Regions from separate parts of the Anabaena sp. CCY 9613 genome, predicted to be linked through region 3. Evidence: predicted binding sites of a transcription regulator. Region 3 holds the regulator's gene; each other region holds the start of a gene.
What was found. The regulator NtcA, encoded in region 3, controls nitrogen genes in cyanobacteria. The targets are predictions, from matches to a motif close to TNTGTANNNNNNNNTACANA.

Region 1: ACM0OT_RS07330 (DUF2605 domain-containing protein) is a predicted target of NtcA. The motif match lies at 1,838-1,857, and genes of this name have one in related genera.
Region 2: ACM0OT_RS00685 (DUF3155 domain-containing protein) is a predicted target of NtcA. The motif match lies at 3,511-3,530, and genes of this name have one in related genera.

What each region holds. Positions count from the first base shown of each region.
Region 1 is NZ_CAWUDE010000005.1:27,194-35,419, forward strand. Features, by position in the region: gene thrS (threonine--tRNA ligase) at 1-1,463, opposite strand, end outside; gene ACM0OT_RS07330 (DUF2605 domain-containing protein) at 1,956-2,273, shown strand; gene ACM0OT_RS07335 (DUF2973 domain-containing protein) at 2,560-2,889, shown strand; gene ACM0OT_RS07340 (potassium channel family protein) at 3,054-4,121, opposite strand; gene ACM0OT_RS07345 (aspartate aminotransferase family protein) at 4,273-5,556, shown strand; gene ACM0OT_RS07350 (DevA family ABC transporter ATP-binding protein) at 5,697-6,449, opposite strand; gene devC (ABC transporter permease DevC) at 6,502-7,668, opposite strand; gene ACM0OT_RS07360 (DUF2834 domain-containing protein) at 7,697-8,032, opposite strand; gene ACM0OT_RS07365 (ABC exporter membrane fusion protein) at 8,077-8,226, opposite strand, start outside.
Region 2 is NZ_CAWUDE010000001.1:175,304-183,529, reverse strand. Features, by position in the region: gene serS (serine--tRNA ligase) at 1-434, opposite strand, end outside; gene ACM0OT_RS00700 (DUF3611 family protein) at 691-1,269, opposite strand; gene ACM0OT_RS00695 (PadR family transcriptional regulator) at 1,825-2,172, shown strand; gene ACM0OT_RS00690 (cofactor assembly of complex C subunit B) at 2,230-2,763, shown strand; gene ACM0OT_RS00685 (DUF3155 domain-containing protein) at 3,165-3,482, opposite strand; gene ACM0OT_RS00680 (sensor histidine kinase) at 3,747-5,069, shown strand; gene ACM0OT_RS00675 (S-layer homology domain-containing protein) at 5,170-6,408, opposite strand; gene ACM0OT_RS00670 (conjugal transfer protein TrbI) at 6,886-7,572, opposite strand; gene sbcC (exonuclease subunit SbcC) at 8,185-8,226, shown strand, end outside.
Region 3 is NZ_CAWUDE010000008.1:29,707-37,932, reverse strand. Features, by position in the region: gene hisB (imidazoleglycerol-phosphate dehydratase HisB) at 1-428, opposite strand, end outside; gene fabI (enoyl-ACP reductase FabI) at 528-1,304, opposite strand; gene ntcA (global nitrogen regulator NtcA) at 1,680-2,351, shown strand; gene ACM0OT_RS11310 (DUF3084 domain-containing protein) at 2,544-3,995, shown strand; gene ureC (urease subunit alpha) at 4,139-5,878, opposite strand; gene ACM0OT_RS11300 (urease accessory protein UreF) at 5,915-6,619, opposite strand; gene ACM0OT_RS11295 (urease accessory protein UreE) at 6,616-7,140, opposite strand; gene ACM0OT_RS11290 (urease accessory protein UreD) at 7,137-8,000, opposite strand; gene ureG (urease accessory protein UreG) at 8,166-8,226, opposite strand, start outside.

The DNA.
Region 1 (8,226 bases), on a different contig from region 3:
CGGTGAATCATTACGGGACGTTGGCGAGAACCATCTTCAGCTACGTATTCCAAATCAAACCGTTCTGGTAAGTTGTAATCTACTTGCACAGTACCTAATTGCCATTCTCGTTCTAAGGCATCACTAAAGATAAAGTCTAGTTTGGGTCCATAAAACGCCGCTTCCCCAATCCCTTCAAAGTAATTCATTCCCAATTTTTCCACAGCACGACGAATCGCGCCTTCAGCTTTATCCCAAACTTCATTGGAACCGATATACTTATCACTGTTGGGATCTCGGAAACTGAGTCTAGCCTTAAAGTTTTTCAGTTGCAGACTTTTGAACACCGACAAAATCAAATCTACAACGTTGAGAAATTCGTTGTCTAGCTGTTCTGGAGTCACAAATAGGTGCGAATCATCTACGGTAAAACCGCGTACCCTGGTTAAACCGCCTAATTCTCCTGATTGTTCGTAGCGGTAAACAGTACCAAATTCCGCCAATCTGATGGGTAATTCCCGATAGGAACGTAATTCACTCTTGTATATTTGGATGTGAAACGGACAATTCATCGGCTTGAGAACGAAGCCTTGTTCTAGTGCGGCTGCTTCCTCGTCATCCGACATCAAAGGAAACATATCTTCCTTATATTTTTGCCAGTGTCCAGAAGTCTTAAATAAATCTACTCTAGCAATATGTGGTGTCACTACGGGTAAATAACCACGTTTTAGCTGTTCTTGTTTAAGAAAATCTTCTAAGACACTCCGTAATAAAGTACCTTTGGGTGTCCACAAGGGTAAACCCGGCCCCACTTGCTCAGAAAATATAAATAATCCCAGTTCCTTACCAAGTTTACGGTGGTCACGCCGCAAGGCTTCTTCTTTGCGCCGCTTATATTCAGCCAGTTGTTCTGGACTTTCCCATGCAGTAGCATAGATGCGTTGTAACTGGGCCTTAGTTTCATCCCCACGCCAATAAGCACCAGCGACACTTTCCAATTCAATAGCTTTGGGGTTTAATTCGCTGGTATTTTCCACGTGAGGCCCAGCGCACAAATCCCACCATTCATTTCCCAGATGGTAAATGGTAATGGGTTCTTCTTTGATATCTGCCAGGATTTCTAGTTTGTAAGGTTCTTTGATTTGTTGAATGCGTTGTTCGGCTTGTTCGCGGCTGACTTCTTCCCGAATCACCGGTAATTTGCGATTAATAATCTTTACCATCTCTTTTTTGATGGCCTTTAGATCATTTTCGCTAAACGGTTCTGGACTATCAAAGTCGTAATAAAAACCGTTTTCAATCCAGGGACCAATTGTAACTTGCGCCTTGGGAAACAGCTTTTGTACCGCCATTGCCATCACATGGGAAGCTGTATGACGAATCTTTTTTAATTCTTCCGATTCGCTGGTGCGCGGTAAATAAATTTTTTCCGGTTGTTCTGACTGACTAAGAGATGAGTTTGGCGACATCGGCTGCTGAACCATTGGCGAAGTGATTGCAAAAAGATAATTTTAGTAGTTGATGCTAGGAAAAATCTACCCAAGGATTGGGGAATAGAGGCTAGGGGCTTTTACTCAGCACTCAGCACTTTCCTGTACTGCTTCAAATATAACGATTTTGATTACTTTAATTACTGCCAGTCTGACATTATTCAATTAATCCTGTTCTCATAAACCTTAACTGCTGAGGGTAAAATACTCAGCGCCACACTTGAAGATTATTCACCTTTGATTTAACTAGTTATCTCCGGTCAGCTATGCTAACGCAATGCCGAAAATCCTTTGGCTCAATGCTCCCTATAGCTTTTTTGTGACCAGAAGTTTACACAAAACTTGCGCTGATTTTAACTTTAGTTTATTTCGTAGTCATTATTACAGATTTTTCGACAATCTATCCTTAGAGAGAGCATATAATAATGTTAAATATTGTAAATAACGTTAATATAAGTAGAGGAGTTAGAAATATACTTTTTACTTATGCGAGACTCAAATTTACCAGGGGCTGATCTGCTGAAAACGGTATTAGAACCTCTACTAGAGGATTTTCAGTATTGGTTTGCGCGATCGCGTGAATTGTTAGAAACCGAGCAACTATCATTTATGAGTCACGAAGAGCAATCTGATTTTCTTTTGCGAGTGAAACAAGCGCAAAACGAAGTCAACACAGCCAAGATGTTGTTTAACGCAACCGATGGACAAGTCGGGATTGAGATGAATACCTTAATGCCCTGGCATCAACTGGTAACGGAATGCTGGAATACTTCAATGAAATTTCGTCAAGCACGCGAACTGTGAGGGTTGGCTATGGCTGCTTGACCGGCTCAGGCTGATTGGGACAACGAACGGTAAGACATATGTATACATGTCGCATTGTTCGGAAAAAATCCTTAACATTATTTTTATTATCAAATAATGTATCCTATGCTACCGTAGTTTGAATAACGGTTAAATTTTTTTCCAATCTGAATATAAACGCATCTTGGTAATTAAGAGAAAAGTCCTCGTTGCCACTGAAAATATCAACGAAGCACAGCGTTAAAGTATCAAAATTTAAAAATTGCTGCCCCTGGAGGAAAATCTGATGTTACACCTACTTTACATTCTTGCTTTTACAATCCTTGCTGTTATAGCCGTTGCCAACTTAATCCGCAACTTGATCATGTTTAGTTTTGATCGAGAGCGATCTTATCCAGCGCAATATTCGCCCAGAGGTAATCAGGGTAATGTTGCCTATTTTTCGGCAAAAAAACAGTTTATTCCCCATCCAGAATTATTAGATAATGCAGGCAACTTAATAAAAGAACCTCTGTTAGTCATGCGTTCAGTCAACGTTGAAGATGCGCGTCAACAGCTAGATGCTCTTTATGAAGCTTCTCCAGGACAGAAAAGTGACCGTCAAGAAGAAGCTTAATATAATTTTAGAATTCGTAGGGTAGAGATTTAGCATCGCTAAAATCCTTAAAAATTTAACATGTCAGTATAAATGAAAGCGATCGCAATTGGCACTTAACAACCAGGCGATCGCTTTCTAATTTATGTCACCAATGGGTAAGGATAAATAGTAAAAAATAACCATTATGAGCGATGTCTTGGTCGTCGTAGTTGTTGAGAATTAATTGGCCCCAGAATTTGATTAAGTTTACGCAGTTGTTCAGATGTACCCATACAAATTAGCGTATCTCCTGGTAGTAAAATTGTCTCCCCTGTGGGGCCACCAATCAAAGTACCATCAACTCGGCGAATAGCCAAAACTAATGACCCAGTTTGCGATCGCAGTCTAGCATTATGTAAACTTTGACCAACAATTGGACAAACATCTGAGTCAATCAAAAATTCTTCCATGTATAATTCACGACCCGCACCAGTAATCACACCATCCATAAAATCTAATACTTGGGGTCTAAGAGCCGCCGCCGCCATGCGTTTACCCCCCGTAATATAAGGAGAAATCACAGCATCTGCACCACCGCGCTGCAATTTTTTGAGAGCTTCTTCTGTACTGGCGCGGGCGATCGCTCGAATTTTTGGGTTAAGTGTTTTTGCTGACAATACAGTATATAAATTTTCAGCGTCAGATGGTAGAGCCGCAACTATACAAGTCGCTCGGTTAATGCCAACTTGCAATAGGGTATCATCCAGTGTGGCATCACCTTGAAAAGCCACATAACCGATTGCCTGTGCATCTTGCACTGATTCTAACTCAGAATCAATTATGACAAACTCTACGCCTTCGGCCTGAAATTCCTTGGCAATTTGCCGACCAGTACGACTAAATCCACAAATAATGTAATGTCCTGATAAGGATTCCATTAAGCGCCTTTGTTGCTGGAGACGAATTCCTTGTTGAAAGTAGCCTTGAATCAGAGCTTCTGTTAATCTATTGACAATGTAACCGATGTTGATTACACCCAACACAATCAAAGCTATGGTAAATAACCTTCCTCGGCTACTGAGGGGGTTTGTTTCGCCATATCCCACGGTAGCTAAGGTAATGACTGTCATGTAAGCTGCGTCTTCCCATGACCATCCCTCCACTAACCAATACCACAACGTACCCAAAAGGAAAACACCACCGAGGGCAAGCATCCCCGCCATTAATTCTTTTTGAATTTGTCGGTATTTTTTCTCAAGCGTAGAATACACAATTTTTATTTACTACTGCCCAACCGGGGAGAATATTTGACTGTTAGCCTATAAAAAAGTATCAGATGTGATAAATAAAAAGTAATTTTTAATAATTTCTAGGAAACTAGTAAGTGAGTATAAGATTAAAGATTTATCAGGAGGCGCGGTAGTGAGCAGACAAACTCTCATTGAGCAAGTCACCATCCCCCCAAAGTCAGATTCTATGTCATCTAGACCTTTTGACGCCGATAGCTTTAATGAAGCTGTGATGTCAACCTATGCCCGCTTTCCCTTAGCTTTAGATAGAGGTGCTGGATGCCGAGTTTGGGACACCCAGGGTAGAGAATACCTGGACTTTGTGGCGGGAATTGCCACTTGTACCTTAGGACACGCCCACACAGCAATGGTAGAAGCTGTGACACGCCAAATCCAGAAGCTACACCACGTTTCTAATTTGTACTATATTCCCGAACAAGGTGAATTGGCCCAATGGATTATTCAACATTCTTGTGCCGATCGCGTATTTTTCTGCAATTCTGGAGCCGAGGCTAACGAAGCCGCCATTAAACTGGCACGCAAGTATGCCCACACCGTTTTAGACATTGACAAGCCAATTATTTTAACAGCCAATGCTAGTTTCCACGGTAGGACTTTAGCGACAGTCACCGCTACGGGACAACCGAAGTATCAAAAATACTTTGATCCTTTAGTTCCTGGTTTTGCATATGTACCATACAACGATATTAATGCCATAGAGGAAGCAATTACTGAATTAGATGAAGGTGATTATCGGGTAGCAGCAATTTTAATTGAACCGTTGCAAGGTGAAGGTGGTGTGCGTCCTGGTGATGTGGCTTACTTCCAAAAACTGCGGCAAATTTGCGATGAAACTGGCGTTTTGTTGATGTTCGACGAAGTGCAAGTGGGTATGGGACGCAGTGGTAAGTTATGGGGTTATGAACATTTGGGTGTAGAACCAGATATCTTTACCAGTGCCAAAGGTTTAGGTGGTGGTATCCCCATTGGCGCCATGATGAGTAAGAAATTCTGTGATGTCTTCCAACCAGGAGAACACGCCAGCACCTTTGGTGGTAATCCCTTTGTCTGTGGGGTGGCCCTTGCTGTCTGCCAAACTTTGGAAACAGAGAATATTGTGCAGAATGTGGAAGCTAGAGGAGAACAGTTACGCGCTGGACTAAACGCCCTGGCGACAAAGTATCCTAACTACATTACAGAAGTCCGGGGTTGGGGTTTAATTAATGGGATGGAGTTGCAAGCCGATATTCAGCTAACCGCCGCTGATATTGTGAAAGCAGCTATTGATGAGGGTTTGTTGCTAGTACCAGCCGGGCCCAAAGTTGTCCGGTTTGTCCCACCGTTGATTGTCACAGCTGCCGAAATCGATTTGGCATTGCAAGCTGTTGATCAGGCGATCGCCTCTGCAATCGCTTAGTTTATTTTCTTGTGGAACAGGCATCTTGCCTGTTCTGGGCGGGCGAGGACGCCCACCCCACAATTATTGTTTTTATCACATAATATTCCTGGGTGGTTTACTTTCATAGATACCTCCCAGAAAGTTGAAGTTCCAGAGATTTAATGCATGGTGGTAGCCACATCTACACCATTAGTCTTCAACTGACCATCTTCCATATAAATAATGCGATCAGCTATATCGAGAATGCGGTTGTCGTGGGTCACTAGCAATATCGTACAACCTTGTTCTTTAGCAAGTTTCTGCATGAGTTCCACAACATCACGCCCAGATTTCTTATCTAATGCAGCTGTGGGTTCATCTGCCAAGACAATTTTAGGATGACTAACTAAAGCACGAGCGATCGCCACCCTTTGTTTTTGTCCTCCTGAGAGATTTTCGGGATAATAATTAACGCGATCGCCTAAACCGACAGTTTCTAGCATGGCGATGGCTTTGGCGTTGACATCTTGTTTTAAGTATTCTTCATGCAACTCTAGGGACATGCGTACATTGTCTTTAGCTGTCAGAAAGGTCATGAGGTTATGCGCTTGAAAAATATAGCCAATTTGACGGCGTAACCGCGTTAATTGCCCTTTATGAGCGCCACATATTTCTTGTCCTAAAATTTTTAAACTACCTTCTTGCGCCGAGCGTAGTCCACCCATTAAAGTCAACAAAGTGGTTTTTCCAGAACCAGAGGGGCCAGTCATAATCACAATATCACCAGCGTTAATCTCTAAATTAATATCAAATAACACTTGTTTACGCAGATTTCCACCACCGAAGTAATGATTCAAACTGCGAACAGCAATTACTGGTTCCACAGCAGAGATGTTTGAGTTGGTATTTACTGATACAGGTTTTTGCAACATGAGATTTTAAATGTGAGGGGTTAGAGGTTAGAAGATAATCAGTAATCAATCCCTAAAAAACATCAGCAGGGTCAGCAGATCGTAACTTCCGCATGGCGATCGCTCCTGAAAAACTACACATAATGATTGTTAAAATAAACACCGTTATAGCTCGATCTACTTTCATGCTGATGGGTAGCATGGTGGCTGCGTAGGTTACTTGATACAACCCAAAGGAAAGGAAAAATGCCGGGATAAAACCTAAGATGGCTAAGAATAACGCCTCTTGGAGTAAGACTCCCAACAAATAGCGATCGCTATAACCCATTGCTTTGAGAGTGGCGTATTCTGGCAAGTGTTCGGAAACATCAGAATACAGAATCTGATAGACAATAACGATGCCGACAATAAAGCCGACTCCCACACCTAAGCCGAAAATAAACCCAATCCCTGTACCTTCTGCCCAATAATCTTTTTCTGTTTGGGCAAATCCTTCGGGAGTGAGGACGATGACATCCTTGGGTAGCCCGGCGGCTAGCTGCGATCGCACTGTTTCTGGATCAGCACCCGGTTTGAGGGTAATTAAGCCAACTTCTATGCGATCGCTTTGACGGTCAGGAAACAGTTGTAAAAATGTTGAATCACTGGTAATTACATTACCATCAGCCGCAAAGGAAGCACCGTTACTAAACACGCCCCGCACATTCACGGCTTTATTATTGAGTTCCGTTTGAAAGTTACCCTGTTCTTGGAAAATCTTACCAACAGCCCCATATTCTGGACGACCAGCTTGATCAAACAGAACTTGATGCAACTGTTTAAGATGATCCTGATTTTGTTGCACTTCGGGAAACTTGAATGCAGATTGCGCCGGGTCAATACCCCAAACCAAGATAGCCCGGTCAAGACGCGTTTGAGGATTACGCCATTGTCCAGTGCCAATGTATACAGAATTTACTGACTGCACACCCTCATAACCCAAGGTTTGATAAAGTCTTTCTCTAGAAAAACTTTTGACCGAAAACAAAGTTTGAAATTGGGGATTAATCAAAACCAAATCTGCTTGTAAATTGCGATGAGGTTGGATAGCCGCATCAAACAAAGCACTTTCAAAACCCAGCTGAATAAACATCAGCATATCGGCAAAAGTAATACCTGCCACTGCCACGGCGAGACGAGTTTTTTCTTTCATTAACTGTCGCCAAGCCAGCGGTGTTTTACGGAATAGGATGGAAAACATCTTGCAAATGTCTCAATATCAAAGTTAGTTAAAAGCTCGCCGTCTCAGTCTGTTTTTCAAGTTGATACTCTCGCATTAATAGAAATAAAGGCAAGGCAAGAGAAACCCCAACCAAAAGATTAGCAGCAATATAAATCCAGAGATTGGACATTTTTAGACGTATGCCTTCCCAATATACAAATACCCAAATAACTAGGGATGAAACAATTAAATCCATGCCAAAAAAAGCAGAAATTTTGTTAGCAAATAGCTGTTCAAAAAAAAGCTGGATATCAAGGTTGTGTTCTAGCAAAAATGGCACGAATTGAGAATAAGGCAAAACTGTTCCGGCAATACAAAGCAGAAGATATATAACTTTCAACATGATGAAATTACCTGATTTTTTAATTAATCTGGGCAACAAAAAATTTACAACTCAATAGCGGTCTGCACCTGCAAATTAGTCAACCCGGCAACTCGTTGACTATCTTCGGGGTTGAGGCGGATTTTGACTTCAATGACGCGGCTATCTAAGTTTTCTCCGGGTTGGTTACTAAAAACGTTTTGGCGATTTACCTG
Region 2 (8,226 bases), on a different contig from region 3:
TGAGGAAGAATATTCGGGTTTTGGGGGAGATATTCATCACCCCATCGCCGTACTTCGACGTTCTCTTCTTCACTCTGACCAATGGGTGTGGAGTCGCTGGGTAAATTAGGGAGCGCTAATACAAGTTGCTCAATTTCCGCTTTCAGGGCTTTTTCTTGCGGTTCCAGTTCACTCAATTGCGCTTTCACAGAGTTACCTTCATCCCGCAAAACTTGAATTTCTGGAGATTGAGGACTCACACCAGATTTAATTTTTTGCCCAACAATTTTACCAATTTCGTTACTACGAGCTTGAAGTTGACTGCGTGTCCCCTCCAATTCCCGTTGTTGCTTGTCTAGCTGTAATATCGGTTCGATGTCGTATTTACCACTACGACTGTTTAACCGTTCTTGAATTAATTGGGGATTTTCCCGTATTTGCTTAATATCCAGCACAGATTTTTCTCGGTTTTTTGCCTAGGGTCTTCTTGCTAAAACATCAGCATATACTGATTTTGGTTTGCTAGGGCAGGAATTGCCCATACAAAAATTTTGCCTGATAAATCTTGCCAGGAGTTATAAATACAGTTGTTTTATCTTTTTGGCTGTTTTTTCTTACCTTTTCAGTAACTGGTATTGGTCTTCATAGTTGGCTGGGAGGGTTCCAGAAAAGTATTGTAAATATCTGGGAATTATTTGCTATACAAATAATCTAAGTTCGGGTAATCCGATTGAGTAGCCATATCGACACTCCCAGCCCTGCAAAATGCGCTGAAACGGTGTTGATATTCGCTTGGACTACCAGCATATCTAAACCGCTAATAATTCGTGTAGGGTCAAATAATTGGGTTGTGACAGCTTGAGGAGATATAGACCTGGCTACTAAAGTACCGACAATTGCCTGTGAACCTAAAAGTGTCACCAGCATTCCCACTAAATTCACCCATAGACCTAGACGTAACACCTGCAAAGTCTCGCTTTTACGCGGGCGGTTGCTAGGATTTGAGGATTGTAATTGGTTACCAATTCTGGTGTAACGGTAAGCCAAATAAATGCCCCCACCCAAAATTAAAATTCCACAAACTGCCAAAAATACACCAAACCCAGTTCCAGGATTATTACTAGGGCTGCCATCCCTCTGGCTAAAAATGGCGAACAGCAACACAATAATCGCAGAGACAACACCGAGAACTAGCTGTATCCAAAAGCTAATCCAACCAGTCAGGCGAAAGGTTTGAGCAATTGCCCTCAGAGTAGAGGAGGAAGATGGAGTGTCGGGGTTTTGTGACATACGGATCACCAATGCGCTAAGGACTTGTTACGTTTAATATCACACTTACCAGATGAGATCTGAGTATCTCAAGTCCAGCTAGTCAGTACTGAATGCTTATTTGATTGTGTATACAAGCATATAGGCTTTCGTATCGACATTTCACAAGGCTTAATTTTTGAGATTTTATACTGTGATAATCACCGTAAAACAAAGTGTTTATTAACTTTTGCAGACAAAACGGCATTTTACCTGTAAAATTTCTTCGATGGCATTTTATGCTTCAGCCGTTCTAACTAGTTCGGCATTGCTTGGCACAAAAAAAGTGACCCAGCCACTGCTTTAATTCCTCCTCACCACCACATCTAGAGCTTGGGTAGGAGTGTAACTTTTTACGCTCCTAAAATTGGCGCTTTCATCCTGCGACTTTTATCACGTGGGTATTTGTTTTAATGTTTACACTTTGCAAATCTTATCTGAGTAGCTCTATATACCTACTTATTGTGTAGTAGTACTTATATAGACTATAAAGATTGTAGATACCACCATCAGGCATTTTTTAGCCATTCAACTATCATGAAACTTGAGGATATATATCAATTCTTTGAAAATCCTCCGCCAACTTATCTCTGTCAGGAATTGGCAGTTTGTTACATATTGTACATTTTGTTACAAACTGAATCCTACGGTACTGAGTTGATCCAGCGATTGGAAACTGAATACCCTACCTATCGGCTTTCAGATACCGTACTTTATAGTGCAATTAAATTTCTCGAAGACCAAAGGGCTATCACTGGGTATTGGAAGAAACTTGAAGGGCGAGGACGGCCCAGGCGGATGTACCAAGTTTCTCCAGAATGGCAAGAGCAGTCACAGAATTTGGCACATCTTTGGCAAGATTACATCAACGGGAGGACAAATTAACGAATAATTGATGATGAATAAGTCCCCTCCCATGAAAAAAAAGCACAATTTTTAGTTATGGATACTGCTATTTTGCCATCTACATTACTGCTAACTTTGTTGTTATCAGTCGGATTGTTTTTCTTTATTCGGGCTGCAACTAAAGACCGCACAACAACATTACAACTCGTCTCTGAGCAAGATGAAGCTGCTTTAATGCCAAAAATTAAAGAGTATTTTCGTTCAAGGGCTTACCAAGTAGCAGCGATAAACCGCGACAAAAATCAAGTGGTTTTTGAAGGTTTTGTACAACCTAGTTTATTTTTAGCTGTGTTTTTGACATTGCTAGCATCTGTGGGGATGGTCTGTCTGGCTTTGGTTTTATCGTTGCTTTTTCCTCAATTTGGAACACTGTTTCTCTGGCTGGTAATACTATCACCTTTGAGTGGACTATTTTATTGGAAAAAAGCCGGAAGAGTTGAGCAGGTATTGTTCAAAATAGAAAAAACTAACCAGGGTGAACCGAACTTCCCTAGCAAAATTACTATAGTTGCCCATCGAGATGAACTGATAGAGTTACAGAAAGCTCTACAGTTAGAATCTGCTGAATAGTTGATAACTGTAATGTTGTGAATAGTATCTTCGTTTACAACATTTCCGACAGAAAAATATGTAAAGTTTCCCTACAACATAGTGTTGTAGGGAAAATTTTATAGCTGTTTACAGAGCCTACGTGGCCATCCATTAATGGAGAGCGCAACTCAACTCTCACTTGCGGATGCATTTTGCTCTATCCTGACTCCCCGCTACATCATTTGACTAGATCAAGTCTTACAAACCTAAGTGGTCTGAAAAGACGTTGATTGTCCAATTAAGTTGATTAATTGGTATAGATTTCCTGGCAAATCAGTCACAAACTTAAAAAAATTGGAAACTTTGCATAAACTGAGCAACTTTGCCAGTTAAATGATTCTCAGAAGCCAATTCAATACGTTAAGATAACCATCTGTGAATTAACGGCTAGCCACAGCCAGAAGTTCTGCTCCTGCGGGAGCTTCTAATGTCCGCAGGCTGGGAAACAAGAAATGGTTCTCTTCCACGTATTGGGCACCAAACAGACCCTTTTCTGCCCAGAAATAACGGTCTGTAGTATGCTCGTTTCGCTTTACGAGTAGCAACGCCGGTGGAGCAATTCCTTCAGCTTGAATGAATTTTCTTGCTGCTGTTACAGGTTTTTCCTCGCCGCTTTCGATGCTATATTGAGGCACATGTTCAAGAATACGTCGTCCTTCTTGGCGACGACGACTTTTCCGCTTACGTCTTCTTGCCAATTTATTTTCCTCCTCTTTCAAGCTATAGATTGTAGTTATAGCTACAAAATCCGTCGCAATTATATAATTTCTAGTTCAAAATATCAAGAGTTTTTAAACTTTTGATACAAGAAAAACAATGTTTGAAAGTGATGAAGCATATAATCCCCTGGTGCAAACCATTACTGAAAAGATTTAGTTAAGCTTTATTCAAAGTGTGAGGAAAATAAAGTAACTTCCTTTCATCTTCCCTCAAATTCTGTGATTCTGAGCAAAAGCTAAAAAATGTTAATGTCTGCCAGTTCAGATTTTGTTGCTCTATGCCGAGAGCAAATAGCACTGCTAACCCAAGGACTGGGTGCATCGTTAAGTGTTGTTTACTTAACACAAGAATTGGTAGAGGCTCCCACTGGTGAGGCAAAACTAATTCCGGTGGTGGTTTACCCGGAGACAGCAGTATTGCAACCGGGGCAAGAAATTGCCGAGGCCACAGTGGGTAATATTTTGGTACTACCTCAGCAACAAGAAAGGTTATTAACAGCAGGAATAGAGTCTCCTATTCCTTCACAGGAGAAACAAACGCCAGATGCTAATGAGGAATCTCATCTGGGTGGACACCAAATTGTCTTGCCTCTGATCCATGAAGGTGTGATGATGGGGCTATTGGTGACAGGCAGAAAAGACAGGGCATGGAATGAGCAGGAGCAAAGCGAAATTCAAAATATCGTCCAAACGCTGGCGATCGCCTGTATATTAGATCAGCGTCGAGCCTGGTTACAGCATCAGTTACATCAACAACAATTACTGCAAGAACAGCAGCGAGATTTGCTGGATAACCTCCTACACCAATTCCGGAACCCGTTAACGGCAATCCGAACTTTTGGGAAACTGCTATTCAAACGACTGCGAGCAGGTGATCCTAACCGAGAGGTAGGAGCGAATATTGTTCGAGAAAGCGATCGCCTCCAGGAATTGCTACAACAATTTGATCAGGTAATTGATTGGACTGAGGCAGATTTAGGGCAATTATCATTACCTGAAAATGAAGTATTTGTAGAAGCAACTGTGCAACAAGAATCCAAACCAGCACTATTATTGCCGGGAATAGGAGAAAAAGAAACTGATTTTGCCGTAGCTGATTTATTAACACCATTATTAGTCTCAGCAAAAGCCATAGCTCAGGAAAGAAATCTGCAACTAAAAGCTGAAATTCCCCAAAAATTACCATTAGTACGTGCCAACATCAAAGCATTACAAGAAGTTTTTAGTAATATTATTGATAACGCCTTGAAATATACTCCTACAGGTGGCAAAATTTCCATTCAAGTAGGGCACAAAAAAGCTAATTTTTTAGGAATTGCTATTAGTGATAATGGCCCTGGTATTCCCCCAGAAGATTTAGCACATTTGGGAGAACGACATTACCGGGGAGTACAAGCACAAACTGAAATTCCCGGTACAGGTTTAGGGCTAGCGATCGCTAAACAATTAATACAACAAATGCAGGGCGAAATTGAAATTTTCAGCCCTGCTATTAACTCAGTTATTGCTGTACCCGATATGCCGGGGACTACGTTTATGATTTGGTTACCCTTAAGTGGTGAGTAGTGCCGCTGCGCGGAAGTCAAAAGTCAAAAGTCAAAAGTCAAAAAGCTTTTATTTTGGACTAATGACTAATGACTAATGACCAATGACCAATGACTAATGACTATCTCACTGAAACTAGCAAGTTTTGATTAATGGTCATTTGTAAGTCTGTATTGGGATTAATGGCGATGAGGTCAACGCTGCTTCTGCCAAAGAACAGACCAATTAAACCACCAATAGCAGCACCGCCCAAGACTTCTTCTGTAGCGATGGCGCGATCGCCTGTGACCGCAGACACCGCAGCCGCAGCACCTGCACCTAATGCTGTATTTCTGATAATTGTGCTGGTGCTAGTACCTTTTCTTACGGTTTCAGTTGTGGTAATTACTTGAGAAGAAGCGTTAATTTGATACTCTTGACCTGTGGTCAAAACTAGTCTTTCAGCTACAAATTGAGAACCACCTTGGGCTGGTCTGAGTTGACCTACAACTTGGCTACCAGCAGGAATGACTACAGTTCCATCTTGGGTAACTACATTCTGACCTACTGTGAGAGTCAAGGGTGCTGTTTCATCCTTTGTGACTAGGATTTTTTCTGCTTGGTCGTATGTTACAGGAATTGCAGTTCCTTGAGGAATGGTTACAGATACTGGTGTGGGTGTAGTGGGTTGCTGCGCTACGATGTAGGGCGAACTAATTGCTGAGGCTTGATTATTACTTACCAATGCCTGATAGATAAATGCAGCTACTTGTGCGCGGGTAGCGGTTGCAGTGGGATTCAGGAATTGAACATTAGGATAGTTCACCACAATTTGCCGTTCAGTGGCCGCCGCGATGGGGCTACGGGCCCAGTCAGCAATATTAAAGCTATCGCTGAAGGATTGCAGAGCAGTTTGGGTGTTTGTGGGAGAATATCCCAGACCGTTAGCTAAAGAAACCAAAACTTGTTGACGGGGAATATTTTGGTTCGGTTCAAAGCGATTACCAGGATATCCAGCCAAGAAACCAATGGTATAAGATTGGCGAATGGCATTAGCTGCCCAGAAGTTACTTGGGACATCTACAAAATTGACTGCCTGACGTTGTGGTGCTTTTTGGAAAGCATTGTTGATCATCGCGGCAAATTGAGCGCGGGTAACTGGTTCTTCGGGACGGAAGCTACCATCAGGAAATCCGGCGATTACACCCCGTTGTGACAATTGTTGAATGAATTGTGCTGCCCAATAGTTAGATGGAACATCATAAAAAGTGGTTTGAGCCGAAGCTGGTGCAGTTGCGATAAAAGGTGCTACAGCGCTTGCTGTGACACTCAAAGCCATAAGTGCAGCTGTTCCAGATTGCCAAGGATTTAAATTAAACATTACTCTTTACTCCAGTAAAATTTATTTTTTCTTCTGTTATTTATTTAGACAATGTACAGATGTAAAAGTTCCTATTTTTTCTCTGTTATTAGTTGGATATTAGTCCTATTAATTTAATAAATATCGTATTTACACTATTAACAATTAAAGGTTAATGTGAGTAACCGCCGAATTTAATAGGGTAAATTTATTAGGTGCTACTACACTTTGGCTGACAGTGTCTTGGTAATTTGATAATTCAGTTACCAATAATAGTAAAACCAGAAGTGTATCAATTAACTGAAGATATCTAATAAGACGCTACATTAATCAAATAGTTGCGGTTACCTAAAATGTTTTTGACTCTGGCTAAAGGAGGATTACGATAGGCTTTGGTGTTTGCACTTGGGTGTGCAAAATGAAGCGATCGCGCACTTTAGTTGCAGTGGCGATCGCTAATGGGAGATGATGAAAATCACGGCGGAAATCAAGTGCGGCTTAGTAGCGGTCTAGTACTAAATTAGAATTCAGGCTCAGTCTTAAATCTTGTTCGGGTCTGAGGACAAATACTTCAGCTGATCTTCTGCGTAACAGTACACTAGCTAAGGCACCAGCCGCACCACCGACTACAGGTTCTAAAACCTCAATTCTCCGGTTACCTGTAAGTAATGAAATGGCAGCAGCAGCACCAGCACCAATGGCTGCGTCTGTTAATACTCTACTGCTATCTTTTTCGTTAATGGTTTCCAGTCTCGTATAGGTCTGAGAAGAGGCATTAATTGACTGGCGGCGACCAGAGGGAAAAACTAATTCTTGGGCGATGAACCGCACACCTCTAACATTCTCCTTATCTCTACTTCTACCGTCGAAATAAACGGGTTCTAGCCGTCCGATAACTTCAGTATCTCTAGGAATTAAGACTTGTCTTTGACTGTTGGTGATGTCGTTGGCTATTTTTAATGTCAGGTCTAGAGTTTCCCCACGACTAACTACAACTTTCTCATTGTTGTGTCTCACAGGAAGAATTACGTTAGCGTTAGCAGGAATTGTCACTGTTCTGGACTGACCAATATTGTATTGGGCATTAGCCGGGGCAAAAGCAATCATAGGAGCCACAGCGCTGGTGGTAATTGCCAGTGCCATGAGGGCGGCTGTTTTGGATTTCCATTGATAAAAGCTAGTCATAAGATGCTTGGGTTTGTGTCTGTGATGTATATATTGACGAGGGTTGACAGTGATTGTTTCTGGCTGGTGTTAAATGTGACTATAGTCATAGTTGCTCTAGCGAAGATATTTGACGTGGGGTGTATGTGAGTGTTCTTATGCGACTGAATTTGCGGTCAATGGGCTGACTTTACCTACTGGTTTGATTTTAAATTTAATTAGCTAAGAGATTAAAAGACTATTTGTTTTCATAATTGCTATCTTTAGTCATCAAATCTGATCAAGTTCATTGTCAGTACAAAACTGAATTTTTTGATACAGCGGTTAAATCATAATAATGGCGATCGCTATGTAAATAACATTGGTGAAGCCGATAAAGTTGAAGATGAGGAACAGCGATTCAGGTCTAGCAAAGAACAGTCGTGAAATTGTTTTCGGGCAGAGTAGTTGAATTTTTCTTTGGAGAATGGCAAAATCATTTGCCCCATAGGAAAAACTTGATCATAATATTGTTAATTTTCGTAAATTTACGGACTAAAGTACTAGAATACTGATATTCACCTAGCTAAACTATCAAAAGAGTGCATCTGTACTGCTAGTTAATAAAACATTAGATGCGGCGCTATAGCCTCAATGATTCCAGTACAACTTATCCTCAAAAACTTTCTCAGTTAC
Region 3 (8,226 bases):
GGAATATCCAAGCCGTAACTCAAGTGTGGACGTCCAGAAAAATCTAGCGCCACTTGCACTAAAGCTTCATCTAAGGGTGCGAGAAAATTACCAAAGCGGACAATTCCTTTTCTATTCCCTAATGCTTGAGCGAAAGCTTGCCCTAAAGTGATACCTACATCTTCATTGGTATGGTGGTCATCAATTTCCCAGTCTCCCTGGGCTTGGACATTTAAGTCAATCAACCCGTGAGAGGCAATTTGATGCAACATGTGATCCAAAAACGGAATCCCGGTGGCTGAGGTGCAGATACCTGTACCATCCAGGTTAATGGTAACTTGCACATCCGTCTCACCAGTGGTGCGGTGAACAGAGGCCACGCGAGCAGTTTGAGCTTCGATAATTTGGCGTTGGACGGAGTCCTTACTGAAGGTATCGCTTGTTTGCATAGGAAATGGGGACTGGGTATTAGGTATTGGGTATTGGGGGAGATGACAGAGGAATTTATCTCTAGCCTCTAGCCTCTAGCTTCCACTCCCCCAATGATCTTACATTCCCATGATTTCATATCCTGCATCTACGTACAGAACTTGCCCGGTGATACCACTGGCTAAATCGCTGGACAAGAAGGCAGCTGTGTTGCCTACTTCTTGCTGGGTGACGGTGCGTCGGAGGGGGGCTACTTCTTCTACATGGTGAATCATATCTAAGATTCCGCCTACTGCTGATGACGCCAAAGTGCGAATTGGCCCGGCGGAGATGGCATTGACGCGAATGTTTTGTGGCCCTAGTTCAGCCGCTAAATAACGTACACTAGCTTCTAAACCCGCTTTAGCTACTCCCATGACATTGTAGTTGGGAACAGCTCTGACACCACCTAAATATGTCAGGGTAATAATACTACCTCCTTCTGTCATTAGCGGTTTGGCTGCACCGCTTAATTGCACTAAGGAGTAGGTGCTAATTTCTAAAGCGGTTTTAAATCCAGCACGAGAGGTTTGGCTAAAACCACCAGTTAAATCGTCTTTGTTGGCGAAAGCTAAACAGTGAATAAGAATGTCTAGTTTGCCCCATTTTTCTTGAATGGCTGCAAAGGTAGACTGAATTTGTTCGTCGTTTTGGACATTACAGGGAACAAATAAGCTGGGATTAAGAGGTTCCACTAATTCGGCAACTTTTTTCTCCATCTTGCCTCGGTCATCTGGCAAGTAAGTAATACCTAAGTTTGCTCCTGCTTGATGCAGTTGTTGAGCAATCCCCCAGGCGATGGAGCGGTTATTGGCAATTCCTGTAACTAAGGCGTTTTTTCCAGTGAGATTCAGCATAGAAATTGTAAATGCAACCAATCATTAGGAGCATACTAGAATCTGAGGTGAGTTTATCTTGGTTTTACACATGATTTGCAAAAATGATGATTATGTGAACTGTTTTCGGAAAAATTTTCCTAGATAATCCTTAAGATATTCTCAAGATATTATGAAAATTTTGGCAAAAAACCTGATGACTACAACTGTGCAAGTACTTATAACAACTACTAGCTAAAAACATGAAAAATTATGTATCATTATGAACAAATAACTGTGAAGTTGTGGGGTTGAGTATAGGAATGCACAGAAAGGTTGACGGTGCTTTATTCTTTTTTCGGGTGTATTCTTAGGTAATCAGTTTTTGTTTTTCCGGCATTGGGTAGGGGAAGGGAGATGATCGTGACACAAGATAAAGCCCTAGCAAATGTATTTCGTCAGATGGCAACTGGAGCTTTTCCTCCGGTTGTGGAAACGTTTGAACGCAACAAAACGATCTTTTTTCCCGGCGATCCTGCTGAACGAGTTTATTTTCTTTTAAAGGGTGCTGTTAAACTTTCCAGGGTGTACGAAGCAGGTGAGGAAATAACGGTAGCACTGCTGCGGGAAAATAGCGTTTTTGGTGTGTTGTCATTACTGACGGGAAATAAGTCAGATAGATTTTACCATGCAGTTGCATTTACTCCTGTAGAGTTGCTTTCAGCTCCTATTGAACAGGTAGAGCAAGCACTTAAGGAAAATCCAGAATTATCCATGTTGATGCTGCGGGGACTATCTTCGCGGATTTTACAGACAGAGATGATGATTGAAACCTTGGCTCACCGGGATATGGGTTCGAGATTGGTGAGTTTTCTATTAATTCTTTGTCGTGATTTTGGTGTTCCTTGTGCAGATGGAATTACGATTGATCTCAAGTTATCTCATCAGGCGATCGCTGAGGCAATTGGTTCAACTCGTGTAACTGTCACCAGGTTATTAGGGGATTTGCGTGAGAAAAAGATGATTTCCATCCACAAAAAGAAGATTACTGTGCATAAACCTGTTACGTTAAGTAGGCAGTTTACTTAAAAGCAATAGACGGAGGTGGAGTGGCAAGTGTTGTGTTTTTCAAGATGACACCCATAGCTGGAGGTAAATCTAAAATCGTGAGTAGTTTCAGCTATTGCCAATATTCCATCCTCCACCAGATAATGTTTGAAAGTAGTAGGCTGTATCTGGAAGCATTATGCCTCCGGCACACTACGTGAACGGTAGCTGAAGATGACCACCGGGTACATCCTTATAGCAGCAATTTTAATTTTGGGGGGCGTAATTGCCACTGTGGGCGATCGCATTGGCACACGTGTTGGCAAGGCTCGCCTCTCACTATTTAAGCTTCGTCCCAAAAGCACAGCAGTACTAGTGACTATTTTTACTGGTGCATTGATTGCCACATCAACTTTGGGAATCTTATTTGTGGCTGATGAAGGATTAAGGCAAGGGGTCTTTGAGCTAGAGGATATTCAAAGAGACTTGAGAGAAAAGCGCGAACAGCTAAAAGTTGCCGAAACTCAAAAAAGTCAGGTAGAAAGTGAGTTAAGCCAAGCAAGGATTGAACAAGCCCAAGCACAACAAGAGTTACAAGTAATTAATAAGTCCTTACAAGCAGCAAATACTAAACAACGGGAAACTCAAGCCCAACTAAACCGCACCCTTAGCCAACAGGCCCAAACCCAAAAACAACTCCAACGCACCCAAGGTCAATTAAGTCAAGTAGCTAATCGCTATGAACAAGCCCTAACGGAACTGCAAAGCGTTTATGATCAGAGAAAAGTATTGCAGTCAGCCATTGAAGAACTTAGGGCAGAACGTCAACGACTTTACGCCGAAGCAAAAAAAGCCATTGATGAAGCCAAAACAGCTATAGACCAGCGCGATCGCAAAATTGCCGAACTAGATGGATTAATTAAAAAGCGCAATGAAGAAATTGCGGCGCGAGAACAAGTAATTGCCATTAGGGAATCTCGCCTCAAAGAATTAGAAAGACAACAGAATTATTTAGAACAAGAAGTAGCCAGACTAGAAAAATATTACCAGTCATACCGTGATTTGCGTTTAGGCAAACTAGCTTTATTTCGGGGTCAAGTTTTGGCATCTGGTGTAGTTCGTGGTATTAACCAAGAAGACCTAGCGCGTCAGGTGGTAATCCAGCTGTTGCAGGAAGCTAACCGCAATGCCAACATTGAACTCTCAGAACCTGGGACAATCCCTGCGAATGAAGATATATTGCGTGTTACCCCAGAAAGAATTGAGCAACTAACCCAGCAAATTAACGATGGTAGGGAATACGTCATGCGAATCTTCTCAGCTGGCAATTATGTCAGGGGAGAAAACCAGATAGAATTTTTTGCAGATACAGCACGCAATCAACTAGTTTTTTCCGGAAGTGAGGTTTTGGCCACAACTACGGCTGATCCTAAAAATATGACCACCTATCAACTGCGGCAAAGACTGGATCTGCTAATTTCGGCTTCTCAATTTCGGGCCCGGAATGCGGGAATCGTCGAAAATGTCCAATTAGACAATACTTTTTTACGCTTTTTCTCGCAATTAAGGCAGTATGAGCAAACGTTGGAAATCAAAGCGATCGCCGCGGAGGATACTTATACAGCAGGGCCGTTAAGAGTAAAACTGTTGGCTATCGTCAATGGACAAGTTCTGTTTAGCACTTAATAAAAAAGGTTCGCTCCTAGTCAGGACTTTAGCCCTGGAATGAGGGACTGTAGACGCATAGCAGCTTCTACAAACTGTTTATTAAGGATGATTTGGCGGACTTAAAATTTGAATTTTGACTTTCAAGGCAGCGGTACTAGTCCTTAAAATAAGAAATAACGCTGTGCCATTGGTAAAGAGGTAGCAGGTTCACAAGTCAATAATTTTCCATCCACCCTCACATAAAAGGTTTCCGGATCAACCTCAATATGGGGAGTCGCATCGTTGAGTTTCAAATCTGCCTTACTCAGATTACGTGTATTACTAACCGCTAAGGTGCGAGTTGTTAAGCCCAGTTGAGCGGGTATACCCCCATCCAAAGCGGTTTGAGAAACAAAGGTAATAGAGGTATGAGCCATTGCGCCACCAAAACTACCAAACATCGGACGCATATAAACTGGCTCAGGAGTAGAGATACTGGCGTTGGGATCACCCATTTGCGCCCAAGCGATCATTCCTCCTTTAATAACAAGCTCTGGTTTGACCCCAAAAAAAGCTGGTTTCCACAAACACAAGTCGGCAACTTTACCTTTTTCAATGGAACCCACATAGTTAGCAATTCCGTGAGTGATGGCCGGGTTAATGGTGTATTTAGCGACATAACGCTTGGCCCTAAAATTGTCATGGGTTTCATAAGGATTTCCCGGTGACGGCAATAATCCCTTTTGTACTTTCATCTTATGGGCAGTTTGCCAAGTGCGAGTAATTACTTCCCCTACCCTTCCCATAGCTTGGGAATCGGAAGCCATGATACTGATAGCACCCATATCGTGCAATAAATCTTCCGCGGCGATGGTTTCCTTACGTATCCTCGACTCAGCAAATTTGACATCTTCCCGAATATTTTTATCGAGGTGATGGCACACCATTAACATATCTTTGTGTTCATCAAAAGTGTTGATGGTGTAGGGACGAGTGGGATTAGTCGAAGCGGGTAACACATTAGTTAAACTGCAAACTTTCAAAATGTCAGGCGCGTGACCTCCGCCTGCACCTTCAGTATGGTAAGTGTGAATGACACGACCTTGAAATGCCGCAATGGTATTTTCTACAAATCCGGCTTCGTTGAGAGAATCGGTATGAATTGCTACTTGTACATCATATTCATCGCCAACGGTAAGACAATTGTTAATGGCATCGGGAGTAGATCCCCAGTCTTCGTGCAGCTTTAAACCAATTACTCCCGCAGCAACTTGTTCAACTAATCCTTGGGGTTGGCTGGTATTGCCTTTGCCCAGCAAACCTATGTTCATGGGGAAGCCATCAGCAGCTTGGAGCATCCGGTGAATATTCCAAGTACCAGGAGTGCAAGTAGTAGCAAGAGTCCCAGTAGCCGGGCCAGTACCGCCGCCAAGCATGGTAGTTGTACCAGCAGCCAAGGCAGTTTCAATTTGCTGGGGACAAACAAAGTGAATGTGGCTATCGATGGCTCCAGCCGTCAAAATTTTGCCTTCTCCAGCTATTACTTCCGTACCGGGGCCAATAATGATATCAATGTTGTCTTGAGTGTAGGGATTGCCTGCTTTGCCAATTTCGACGATTTCCCCATTTTTAATCCCAACATCGGCTTTAACGATGCCCCACCAGTCAAGAATCAAGGCGTTGGTAATTACCAAATCTACTACCTTGGGATCTTGGGCTTGGGTGAGGGGAGATTGTCCCATACCATCTCGGATCACCTTACCACCGCCGAATTTCACTTCATCGCCGTAGAGAGTACCTCCGTAACTGGTATAGTCTGCTTCTACTTCAATGAATAAATCTGTATCAGCAAGACGGATGCGATCGCCTATGGTAGGGCCAAACATGGCTGCGTATTCTCGACGGTTCATGCGGTAGCTCATTTTTGCTCCTGAATTAACTTGAAAATTACCTAAGTTTTAACTAGCAAATAACCTGTGAGACAATTTTTGATGTCGCATTTGGGCAACATCGATAAAAGGCGTACAAGACCACATTTCATTTAAGCTGATTGATGCAGCAGCTTTGCAGATTGCTTCCATATCTGGCGCTAGCTGAAGCAGGACTTGTTGTGCTTGAATATGTCCGACAACACTTAAGCGGATAGCAGCCCCCAATAAACCGGCAATGAAGCTATGTAAAAAAGCCAATACAGTATCCCCTTTACTCAAACCCGCTACCCTACCGACGACAGCAAAAATTACCGGATGTAAGCAGTGAATTTTACCTGTAACGGCATCTTGATTCAGGGTGTTTAATTGAGAATCTTCCCATGTGGAACTAGCAACCATCAGCAAGGCTCGTCCGCTTTTGCGTTGGGTTTCACGAGTTTTTTCTACTAAGGTTTGAGCAAATAGTTGGGTATCAGCTTGTCGCACAGCGGCTAAGTCACCACTTGCACTTCCTTCATAGGCATGAATTAATGCAACTAGATCCGTAGTTCCTATCTTATTACGCAATAACAGCCGCAGAAATATCTGTAAGTCTTCACAACCGTGTAGTTGTTCGTCTTGAACCAGGCATTCTAGCCCATGAGACAGGGTAAATGAGCCAGAAGGAAAAAACGAATCAGATAATTGCATCAGAGCCAGTTGTTGCGCGATCGCAGATATCGGTTGATTCATGAGCCGTGATGGTGGTGTGTGTGGTGATCAAAGTCAAGCTGTGTAGCTGACGATGGTGATTCATAGTCAATTTTTAAACCAGGAATCTGGAAATTGCGGATGGTTGATTCCATGACTTCCACATCTGCGGCTAGCTGGAGATAAAGCTTGTGATTTTGCACAATAATCGGCCAATGGTGATTTCCTAGAACATGGCCCAGATGAACCAATTCCATAGCGCGATCGCCTACTGGCTCGGTAAAACTCAATACCATTAATTTTTGTTCTTGTAGATGAATTAGTAATAAGTTACCTTGTTGGGTTTCTAAAACATCTCCTTCTTGCAGTGACCAATCACGACTTTTGACAATTCCTACAGCTATGCCAGAGCTAGTGTGAGCGTGAATCCTCCCTTTACGGCTATCACTTTGACTAATGGAAACTTCTAAACAACGCTCCGAGCAACGAGCTTGCTCTATCTGTGAAGCTAGACTAGTGTTTTCAGTTAAATTGCCTAGATAAATTTGTGCTAATTCAGTCATAATGAATCAGGTAAAGGAGATTGATAGCTACTGCGGCGCACGCAGTTGAGAACATATTTCCAATAGTTTTTAAGTTCGTGAGTTCCATTAGCCATAGCCCTAATCAATAGACCTTTGTGATCAGGCAAGATCGAACTTGCTACAGTCAAATCAGAGCAATTTGCAGCTGCTAAATTTTCTACACTGGCACTCAATAATTCCCAGTTAGTTTCGGGTAAGATGACAATTAAACTACCAAGGACAGGCGCACAGGAAAAGAGATGACTTTGAATAAAGGGATTAAGCTTTCCTTCTAAGCGCATGGCATCACTAAACCATAGCTCTCCCCAAGTAGAAGTCACGCGCAGGCGACTAAAATAATGTTGAAACTGGTAAAATTCTCCTCTAGCCAGCCTTCCTGGGAGAATGATTTCACTTAAGCATAGTTTTGCGGTGTCATGAATTTTAATATTTATTGTTTGCTCTAAAGCAGCATCTGCATACAAAATCAAGGGTTCTGGGATCAACTCTAAGCTCGCTCCTGGGCCAATTTCAATTTCATAATGTGTTGTGGCTTTGGCTGCGGGCATAGAATGTACTTTAGTAGCAGCCTGATCGGTGAGGTAAAGGCTAGTATTAGCGGCGAGTTGCAAAGAAACATTTAACTCATCTCCAGCGAGTAAACCTGGAGATGTACTCACAATATAGAGATAGGCGCGATGGGAATCGTCTTCATCATCGAGACGAAATACGGGAGAGACGCTTAAGGGATAAGTTGCATATTGGTGACTAATAATAGTTTGACCAAAGCGATCGCACTTCAGCTCTAACTCTAAGTTATTTGTGGGTTTAATAGTTTCTAAAGTTGGCAAAGATAACACATTGAACCTCAACTAAGGAATGTGGATTTCATAAAATACAGAACCTCACCCCCAACCCCCTTACCAAGGAGAGGGGAGACTTTGACGCAAGTCAAAGGCGGGGTGAGGTCAAAAATTAGACTTGCATGTTATTTAATTCATATTCCTAAGCTGCTACACAGCCAATTATGTAATGACAGAAGGACTGCGAAACAAAACTGTCTCCAAAATAAAATTAACTACCTCG